Regions from separate parts of the Billgrantia sp. NRB1 genome, predicted to be linked through region 3. Evidence: predicted binding sites of a transcription regulator. Region 3 holds the regulator's gene; each other region holds the start of a gene.
What was found. Region 3 encodes sigma-54, which starts transcription at its own class of promoters, with help from an activator protein. Its sites were predicted from a motif close to TGGCACNNNNNTTGCTNT; they were not measured.
Positions count from the first base shown of each region.

Region 1: a site for sigma-54 is predicted at 1,464-1,481, ahead of glnL (nitrogen regulation protein NR(II)). Genes of this name have one in related genera too.
Region 2: a site for sigma-54 is predicted at 1,176-1,193, ahead of ACZIYR_RS08295 (urease accessory protein UreD). Genes of this name have one in related genera too.

Region 1 is NZ_CM167783.1:387,898-391,168, reverse strand. Features, by position in the region: gene ntrC (nitrogen regulation protein NR(I)) at 1-312, opposite strand, end outside; gene glnL (nitrogen regulation protein NR(II)) at 305-1,351, opposite strand; gene ACZIYR_RS01710 (DUF4124 domain-containing protein) at 1,812-2,393, opposite strand; gene glnA (glutamate--ammonia ligase) at 2,574-3,271, opposite strand, start outside.
Region 2 is NZ_CM167783.1:1,832,632-1,835,902, forward strand. Features, by position in the region: gene urtD (urea ABC transporter ATP-binding protein UrtD) at 1-283, shown strand, start outside; gene urtE (urea ABC transporter ATP-binding subunit UrtE) at 283-981, shown strand; gene ACZIYR_RS08295 (urease accessory protein UreD) at 1,227-2,120, shown strand; gene ACZIYR_RS08300 (urease subunit gamma) at 2,150-2,452, shown strand; gene ACZIYR_RS08305 (urease subunit beta) at 2,479-2,799, shown strand; gene ureC (urease subunit alpha) at 2,796-3,271, shown strand, end outside.
Region 3 is NZ_CM167783.1:2,622,990-2,626,260, reverse strand. Features, by position in the region: gene rapZ (RNase adapter RapZ) at 1-170, opposite strand, end outside; gene ptsN (PTS IIA-like nitrogen regulatory protein PtsN) at 220-690, opposite strand; gene hpf (ribosome hibernation-promoting factor, HPF/YfiA family) at 697-1,005, opposite strand; gene ACZIYR_RS11950 (RNA polymerase factor sigma-54) at 1,118-2,530, opposite strand; gene lptB (LPS export ABC transporter ATP-binding protein) at 2,693-3,271, opposite strand, start outside.

The DNA.
Region 1 (3,271 bases), 2.0 Mb from region 3:
GGGCAGGTATTCGAAGGCCCCGCCCTGATAGGAGGCCACGGCGCTGTCCAGATCGGAGTGGGCGGTCATCACGATCACCGGCAGGTCGGGATGCGCTTCGCGGACCCGCGACATCAGGTCGAGCCCATCGATGCCGGGCATGCGGATATCGGTGACCAGCACGTCCGGCGGGTCGTCCAGCAGGCGTCCCAAGGCCTTGTCGGCGCGCTCGATGCTCTCGACCTCGAGGTCGGGCTGGGCCAGGGCACGCTCCAGCACCCAGCGAATGGCGCGATCGTCGTCGACAATCACCACGCGTGCGACATCAGTCATGGCGCTTCTCCAGCGGAATCAGTAGTCGAAATTCGGTGTGGCCGGGCCGTGAGTCGCATTCGATCAGCCCCTGGTGCTGATGCAGAATGCCCTGGGCGATGGACAGCCCCAGCCCGCTGCCGTCGGCCCGGCCCGATACCATGGGATAGAAGAGGGTTTCCTGCATCTCTTGGGGAATGCCGGGGCCGTTGTCGATCAGGGCCACTTCGCAGACCAGGCGGTGCCGCTCGGCGCCAAGCGTGAACTGGCGGCGCGCCCGGGTCCGCAGCTGCAGGCAGGGCGCCTCGGTTCCCGCCGCGGCCATGGCCTCCACGGCATTGCGGGCCACGTTGAGCACGGCCTGGATCATCTGCGCCTCATCGCCGGGAAAGTCCGGCAGACTGGGATCGTAATCGCGGCTGATCTGCACCTCGGGCGTCTCGGCCACCAGCAGGGCACGCACTCGCTCGAGCACCTTGTGGACGTTGAGCGACTCATGGCGCGCCAGCCGATTCGGCCCAAGCATCGAATCCACCAGGTCGCGCAGCCGGTCGACCTCCTCAATGATGATATGGGTGAACTCGGCCAGCGCCGGGTCGTGCAGGTCCCGCTCGAGCAGCTGAGCAGCGCCGCGAATGCCGCCCAGCGGGTTCTTTACCTCGTGGGCGAGCCCGCGGGAGAGTACCTTGATCGCCTCCTGACGATTGAGCAGCGCCTCCTCCCGGGAGATGCGCAGCAGCCGGTCGCGAGGCTCCATCTCCACCAGCAGCTCGCTGGCAGACAGCGGCGTTACCGTATAGTCGACGGTGAGCGTGGCGCCAGTGACCAGAGTCAGCCTGACCTCACGCTGGGTGAAGGGATGAAACCCATCGCGGGCCTTGGCCAGCACCGCCACCATGCCATCGTCGTCGGCGGCCAATGACGACAGCGGCACCCCCGTGACCCGCCCCAGGCTGACCGCCAGCAGCGCCTCGGCGGCCGGATTCATCCAGCTCAGCCGCAAGCCGTCATCGAGCAGCAGCACCGCGGTGGTGAGATGTTCCATCAGGCGTTGGTACATGGTGGCCTATCCTTGAATAGAGGCTTGCACCCACTTCGTGCCTCCCCGGGCAATCATGAAGCGGCAACTGGCGCGGCGCTGCCCTGCAAGGGCGCCGGCACTCAGCTAGAAAGAAGCAAGAAGCGCGCCAACCAGCGTTTCCGCGGCCCGGCGCCGTTTCGGTGCTTTCGCACCCGAGGTTATTGCACCAATATAGTGCGCCGCCAGGGCGGGTGCACACCAGTGAGAAGAGCACTGCCCTGATACGCCACCTCTGACGGACACACCGTCCCGCTCAAGGGTCGCGAAACAGGTGGCGCTCGAGCGATGGCCCGTCGCGGCGGCGCTGCTCCTGGAAGCGCGCCGCGGGCCCGCCATCTGCCGCTTCGGCCTCATCGCGACCGTCATCGCGCGGCTTGTCGCGACAGGGCCTGGGAGTGCCGTCCGGGCAAAGCGGCGGGGGTGCCCGGCGAGGGGCGAGCTAATCGGGGCGGTTGGGGTTCTGGGGCAGGTTGACGCTGGCGCGCTGCACATAGAGTGTCACCGGCTCGGTGCGGTGGCGCACCTCACCGCTGGCATCCAGCAGCTCGGCCTGCAGCACATGCTCGCCGCGGTAGAGGCCGGTAAGCATGAAGGCACTGGTATGCATGGCCGACTGGCTGACCTCGCCGCCGACCAGCAGCCGCACCTGATGGTCTTCACGAAGCGCCGGCTCGATGGCCAGCTCCACCGCGACATCACCGGCGTAGCCGGTGGGCAGGGTCTCTTCGTGCTCCGGCGAGACGATGCGGAAGGTATCATAGGGCATGAAGGGCTGCCCCGGGGCCGGGTCACGACGCGGCGCCTCGCGGCCCTCCACCCGCTCCGGCTCCGCCGAGCGCACTTCCCCCCGCGAGGGCACCACCGTCAGGGGCGCCAGTTCCACCTGCTCGCCGCCGAGATCGGGCCGGTCGGTAAAGGTCACGTTACCCTGGGCATCGGTGGTGCGATAGATGGTAGTGGCCAGCGCCGATGTGGCCATCATCATCAGCCCCAGGGCCAGACACGCCAACGCCTTGCTCATACCGGAAGTCCTCTTCGTCGCTCTCCACGCCGCCCGCCGACGCCTCGCCGACTCTCTTGGCCGCCTTCGCCACGCCTGACCGGCACCTTCTCCTTGGAGAGTGTACGACAAAAAGGGGTTCCACCGTGGCGGAACCCCCATGCAGGTACGGTGCGGCCAGCCCTGGGGCGGCCGTCCGCTTCAGCAGCTGTAGTACAGGTCGAACTCGACCGGATGGGTGGTCATTCGCAGGCGCTCGACGTCTTCCATCTTCAGCTCGATATAGGCATCGATCATCTCGTCGGTGAACACGCCGCCCTCGGTGAGGAAGCCACGATCGGCGTCCAGGGAGGCCAGCGCCTGGTCGAGGCTCTCGGCCACGGTGGGCACGGCCTTGCCCTCTTCCGGCGGCAGGTCATAGAGGTTCTTGTCCATGGCGTCGCCGGGATGAATCTTGTTCTTGATGCCGTCGATACCGGCCATCAGCATTGCCGCGAAGCACAGGTAGGGGTTGGCGGTCGGGTCCGGGAAGCGGGCCTCGATGCGCTTGCCCTTGGGGCTCGCGGTGTAGGGGATACGAATGGAGGCAGACCGGTTGCGGGCGCTGTAGGCCAGCATCACCGGCGCCTCGAAGCCAGGCACCAGACGCTTGTAGGAGTTGGTGGAGGCGTTGGTGAAGGCGTTCAGGGCACGGGCGTGCTTGATGATGCCGCCGATGTAGTAGAGCGCCATCTCGGAGAGCCCGGCGTACTCGTCACCGGCGAACTGGTTGACGCCATCCTTCCAGAACGACTGGTGGACGTGCATGCCGGAGCCGTTGTCACCCACCAGCGGCTTGGGCATGAAGGTGGCGGTCTTGCCGTAGGCGTGAGCCACGTTGTGGACCACGTACTTCATCT
Region 2 (3,271 bases), 790 kb from region 3:
GCTGCTGATGCAGCGTCCCAGGCTGTTGCTCGTCGATGAGCCGGTGGCCGGTATGACAGAACAGGAGATGGAGCGGACCGCGGAGCTGCTGACAGGCCTTGCCGGCAAGCAGTCCGTCGTTGTCGTCGAGCACGATATGGGCTTTGTGCGCTCCATCGCCCGCCAGGTGACGGTGCTCCATCAGGGCAGCGTGCTGGCCGAGGGCACCATGGATCAGGTGGCCAGCGACCCGAGGGTGATCGAGGTCTATCTGGGGGCCGAGGCCGATGAGGAGGTGGCGTGATGCTGAGTATCGACAAGCTCAATCAGTACTACGGCGAAAGCCACACCCTCTGGGACCTGGACCTCGAGGTGCCGGCGGGGGAGTGCACCTGCGTGATGGGCCGCAACGGGGTGGGCAAGACCACCCTGATGAAGGCGATCATGGGCGAGGTGAGGGTGGCCTCTGGCAGCATCCGCTACGCCGACGACGTGGAGCTGACCAAGCGGCGCGTGGAGGCGCGCTCGCGGCTGGGCATCGGCTATGTGCCTCAGGGGCGACAGATCTTCCCGCTGCTTACCGTGGAGGAGAATCTGCGCACGGGGCTTGCCGCCCGGGGCGACGGCCGCAGGACGATTCCGGCGCGCATCTATGAGCTCTTCCCGGTGCTTCAGGAGATGAAGCACCGCCGCGGCGGCGATCTTTCCGGGGGGCAGCAGCAGCAGTTGGCCATCGGCCGGGCGCTGGTGATCGAGCCGCGCCTGCTGATCCTCGACGAGCCGGGAGAGGGCATTCAGCCCAATATCGTCACCCAGATCGGTGAGGTAATCCGTCGGCTGATCGCCGAGGACGGCCTCACCGTGCTGCTGGTGGAGCAGAAGCTGCCCTTCGCTTGCCGCTATGCCGATCGCTTCGTGATCATGGACCGGGGACGGCCGGTGGCGAAAGGCGAGATCTCCGAGCTCTCGGATGCCCTGATCAGGGAGCATCTGACAGTCTAGGTCATGCTGTACCGCGCCTCCTGTGGCGGCAGGGTGCGTGCACCTATATGGGCAGTCTGCACGCCCCAGTGCACTTATGGGGTGCGTGGGGAGCCCTGACTGTGCACCGTGGCGGGGCGTCGGAGCGACGCAGTGCAGCTGGGTGTTGATTCAAGTTGCTGAATATAAGTAGAAAAAAAAATCCTTGCCCGTTCTGGTACGTCCCTTGCTCTTCTTGGATAGATACCCTGAAGCACGAGCCGCCCATGACCGCGATTGAGACAGCCCCGGATGCCAGCCCGTTGACGGACTCCGGCCATCGCTTCGATGACGGGCGTCGCTGGCACGCTTCTCTCGAGCTTGGCTTCGAGGCGCGGGATGGAGTCACGAGGTTGGCGAGGGCGCGCCACCAGGGGCCGCTGCGGGTCCAGCGCCCCTTTTACCCGGAGGGTCGCCTGGGCGCCTGCCACCTTTACCTGCTCCATCCGCCGGGGGGCCTGGTCAGCGGCGATGCCCTGACCATCTCGGCGCGGGTCGAGGCGGGCGCCCAGGCGCTGCTCACCACGCCGGCGGCCAACAAGCTCTATCGCGCCGACAGCCACGGAGTGGCCTGGCGCCAGGCCACCGACCTCGCGGTCGACGATGGCGGCACCCTGGAGTGGCTGCCCCAGGAGACCATCGCCTTCGACGGCTCCCGGGGAGAGCAGGCCACCACCCTGGCGCTTTCCGGCGCCGCCCGCTGCCTGGGCTGGGAGGTGCTGGCCCTGGGGCGCCCGGCAAGCGAGCTGCCCTATCGCTCCGGTCGCCTCGAGCAGCGCTTTCGCCTCACCCGCGACGGCAGGTCCCTGTGGCTGGAGCGCCAGCCGCTGGACCCGGCCCACCCGCGCTTCATGGGGCGCTGGGGGCAGGGGGGCGCCAGCGTCCAGGCGACTCTCTGGGCGGTGGGGCTGAACGACGAGCCCGAGGCCATCGAGGCGCTGCGCTCGTCGCTCCCCGCCTCGCCCCGCTGGGCGGTGACCGTGCGCCACGGCGTGTTGCTGCTGCGCTACCTGGGCGATGAGCGCCGGGAGGCCTGGTCGCTCTGCGAGGCCGCCTGGCGGGTGCTGCGCCCGCGGCTGCTGGGCCTCGAGGCCCAGATCCCGCGGATCTGGCTGACCTGATTCCCCACCTTCACCGACGAGAGGACGCCATGGAACTGACCCCCCGCGACAAGGACAAACTGATGCTCTTTCTGGCGGCTCAGCTGGCCGAGCGACGCCGCGCACGCGGTCTGAAGCTCAACTACCCCGAGGCGGTGGCGCTGATCAGCTTCGAGATCATGGAGGGCGCCCGGGACGGGCGCAGCGTGGCCGAGCTGATGAGCTACGGTCGCGAGATCCTCGGCCGCGACGACGTCATGGAGGGGGTGGCCGAGATGGTCGACGAGGTGCAGGTGGAGGCCACCTTCCCGGACGGCACCAAGCTGGTCACCGTTCATAGTCCGATTGTCTAAAACTGGCTGCAGGAGGGAGCAACGCCATGATTCCCGGTGAGTATCAGTTGCAGGACGGTGAGATCGCGCTGTGTGAAGGGCGCGAACGGATCACCGTCGAGGTGGCCAATACCGGCGACCGGCCGATCCAGGTCGGCTCCCACTACCATTTCGCCGAGACCAACCCGGCGCTGGTCTTCGACCGCGACAAGTCCCGCGGCCATCGCCTCGACGTGGCCGCCGGCACGGCGATCCGCTTCGAGCCGGGCCAGACCCGCGAGGTGGTCCTGATCCCCTTTGCGGGGGAGCGGGAGATCTACGGCTTCCGCGGCAAGGTGATGGGTGCGCTGGAAGGAGGCAAGTCATGAAGATCTCGAGACAGGCCTATGCCGATATGTACGGCCCCACGGTGGGCGACCGGGTGCGCCTGGGCGACACCGAGCTGTGGATCGAGGTGGAGCGAGACGCCACCCACTACGGCGAGGAGGTGAAGTTCGGCGGCGGCAAGGTAATCCGCGACGGCATGGGCCAGAGTCAGCGCGACGACGACAGCGTGATGGACAGCGTGATCACCAACGCCCTGATCCTCGACTGGTGGGGCATCGTCAAGGCGGACGTCGGGATCCAGGCCGGGCGGATCAGTGCCATCGGCAAGGCCGGCAACCCCGATACCCAGCCCGACGTGGAGATCGTCATCGGCCCCGGCACCGAAGTCATCGCCGGCGAAGGCATGATCCTCACCGCCGGCGGCATCGACGCCCATATCCACTTCATCTGCCCCCAGCAGGTGGAGGAGGCGCTGGCCAGCGGCATCACCACCATGCTGGGCGGCGGCACCGG
Region 3 (3,271 bases):
CTGACGGCAACGTTCGATTGACGGGCGGGGCCGCAGCGCAGTTCGTCAGCCAGAGAGCCCAGCAGCATGGCCGGCAGGTTGTCGATGGCGTAAAAGCCGAGGTCCTCGAGGGCCTGTAGGGCGATCGACTTGCCCGAGCCTGAGCGGCCGCTGATGATGACGAGCTGCATGCGGGTCTCCTGGTCGTTGTGCTGGCCGGGTGGCCCGATTGCGTGGGTGTCAGGTGGCTGCCTGTCGTCGGATCGCCTCGATCAGGCGCTCATGCAGCTCCCGCTGACTGGCGCTCTTGCGCAGGGCCGTGCGGGTCTCGACGTCGTTCATGATGCCGGCCACCTGGCCCAGCAGCGCCAGATGGGTATCGTCGGCCTCCTCCGGGACCAGCAGCACGAAGACCAGATCGACTGGCTCGCCGTCGATGGCGTCGAATTCGATGGGGTCGGCAAGCCTGAGAAAGGCGGCCACCGGAGCGTGGCAGTGGGGGCTTCTCGCATGGGGGATGGCCACGCCGTTGCCGATGCCCGTGCTGCCCAGGCGCTCCCGGCCGATCAGCCGGTCGAAGACCTCCTGGCTATCCAGGCTCGGGGTGTTCTGGGCAATGAAGGTGCTGAAAAACTCCAGCACCCGCTTCTTGCTGCCGCCGGGAACCCCGAACAGGGTGCGTTCGGGGGGCAGGATGGTTTCCAGTGTCATGGGGAATCAGCGAGCGCCGGCGCCCTGGGCGCGGGCCTGTGCTTTTTCCTTGTGCTTGACCAGCTGGCGGTCGAGCTTGTCGGTCAACGCATCGATGGCGGCATACATGTCGGCGTCCATGGCTTCGGCATGAAGGTCGGCACCGGCGGCATGCAGGGTGCAGGCGGCCTGCTGGCGCTCTTTCTCCACGGAGAGCGTCACCTGCACATTGGTGATGTTGTCATAATGGCGCTGCACGCGAGTGAGTTTCTCGTCAACATAGTCGCGCAGGGCATCGGTCAGCTCTACATGGTGGCCGGTGATATTGACTTGCATGGCAGGCTCCTTCGTCTTTCGTGTGGTGATTCGATTGTAACCCTTTTTCCTGCCTTGCAAACCCCCTGTTTCAGCGCCTCGCCACGGGGGTCGGGCGCGGCGGCGAACGGCGTCATTTGAAGCGCTTGCGCTCGCTCGAGGAGGGAATGCCCAGGGCCTCGCGATACTTCGCTACCGTGCGTCTGGCCACGCGGATGCCGTCCTCGGCCAGCAGGTCCACCAGGCGGCTGTCCGACAGGGGCTTGCGAGGCGCTTCTCCCTGCACCAGCTTGCGGATGCGGGCGCGAATCGCCGTGCTGGAGTGGGCGTCACCCTCGCCCTCGCCGCCGACCTGGCTGGAGAAGAAAAACTTCAGCTCGAACACGCCCCGGGGGGTGTGGATGTACTTCTGGGTGGTGACCCGGGAAATGGTCGACTCGTGCATCTCCACGGCCTGGGCGATATCGGCCAGCACCAGCGGCTTCATGGCCTCCTCGCCCTGCTCGAGGAAGTCGATCTGGCGGGCCATGATCTCGCGACCGACGCGCAGCAGGGTATCGTTACGGCTGACCAGGCTCTTCATCAGCCAGCGAGCTTCCTGCAGGTGATCCTTGAGAAACTGGTTGTCCTGGCTTTTGTCGGCGCGACGCACCAGGGCCATATAGTCGGGCTGGATGCGCAGCCGCGGGAGCGCTTCGGCGTTGAGCTCGATGCGCCAGCCGCGGTGGTCGTGCAGGGCCACCAGATCGGGGATGACGTAGTCGCTGCCCACCTCGCCGTAGGCGCTGCCGGGGCGGGGGTCGAGGGTGCGGATCAGGCGGATGACCGCGTCCAGCTCGGCATCCTCAAGGCCCAGGCGACGCTTGAGGAGCCGGCGGTCATCGGCGGCCAGGGCCTCCAGGAACTGACGGACCAGGCGCCGCGCCTGGGGCAGCAGGGGCGTGTCGTCCGGCAGCGCCCCTAGCTGCAGCATCAGGCATTCACGCAGGTCGCGGGAGAAGACGCCGGTCGGCTCGAACTGCTGCAGGCGCAGCAGCACCTGCTCGACCTCGCGGGTCGGCAGGCCCTCGAGTCCCTGCTGGCGAAGGCCGTCGCGGATCTCTTCCAGCGGTTGGGCCAGGTAGCCGGCGCCGTCCACAGCGTCGATCAGGCTCTCGGCAATCAGTCGCTGACGCGGCTCCAGGTCGGTCATGGCCAGCTGCCAGACCAGGTGGCCATTGAGGCTCTGGCCCTCGGCCTGGCGCTCGAAGTCGGGGCCCTCGCCCCCGGCGGGCGCGCCCAGGTCCTGGTAGGTGTCCGACCAGTCGCTGTCGGTGCTGAGCTCGCTGGGAATCTCGCTGGCCCAGTCGTCCTCGGGGGTCTCGCTGACCTGCTGTTCGCCGAAGCCGTCGTCGAGCTCCAGCATGGGGTTGGACTCGAGCGCCTGCTGGATCTCCTGGCGCAGGTCCAGGGTGGAGAGCTGCAGCAGGGCGATGGCCTGCTGCAGCTGAGGGGTCATGGTCAGCTGAGTGCCGACGCGCAGTTGCAGAGAAGCTTTCATGGCCATGAGAGACGTTGCTCATTTGCCGAAAAGCCCCACCCTAGACCGCGGCCGGGTGACATGCAAGAGACTCTTCGATAAATTTCTTGCAATAAGTATACCAGGCGCAATCTGTGTGCCGAGGTGGCGCAATAACATTCATATCAGCATGTTGCGATCAATATAGGATTAGAGGCGAAAGTCCTCGCCCAGATATACCTCGCGCACCCGCCGGTTGGTGAGGATGGCTTCGGCGTCGCCTTCGGCGATGATCTGACCGTCGCCGACGATGTAGGCGGTGTCGCAGATATCCAGCGTTTCGCGCACGTTGTGGTCGGTGATCAGCACGCCGATGTCCCGCGCCTTGAGCTGGCGAATGATGCCCTTGATCTCGCCCACGGAGATGGGGTCGACGCCGGCGAAAGGCTCGTCGAGCAGGATGAAGGCGGGCTCGGTGGCGAGCGCCCGGGCAATCTCCACTCGCCGGCGCTCGCCGCCGGAAAGGCTCATACCGAGGTTGTCGCGAATGTGGGTGACATGGAAGTCTTCGAGCAGGCCCTCGAGGCGCGCCTGGCGGCCGCTGCGGTCCAGATCCTTGCGGGTCTCGAGAATGGCCATGATGTTGTCGGCCACCGATAGCTTGCGAAAGATCGAGGCCTCCTGCGGCAGGTAGCCGATCCCGGCCCTGGCGCGCTCGTGCATGGCGGCGCCGGAGAGATCGCGATCGTCGATATGCACCGTGCCGGCATCGGCGCGTACCAGGCCCAC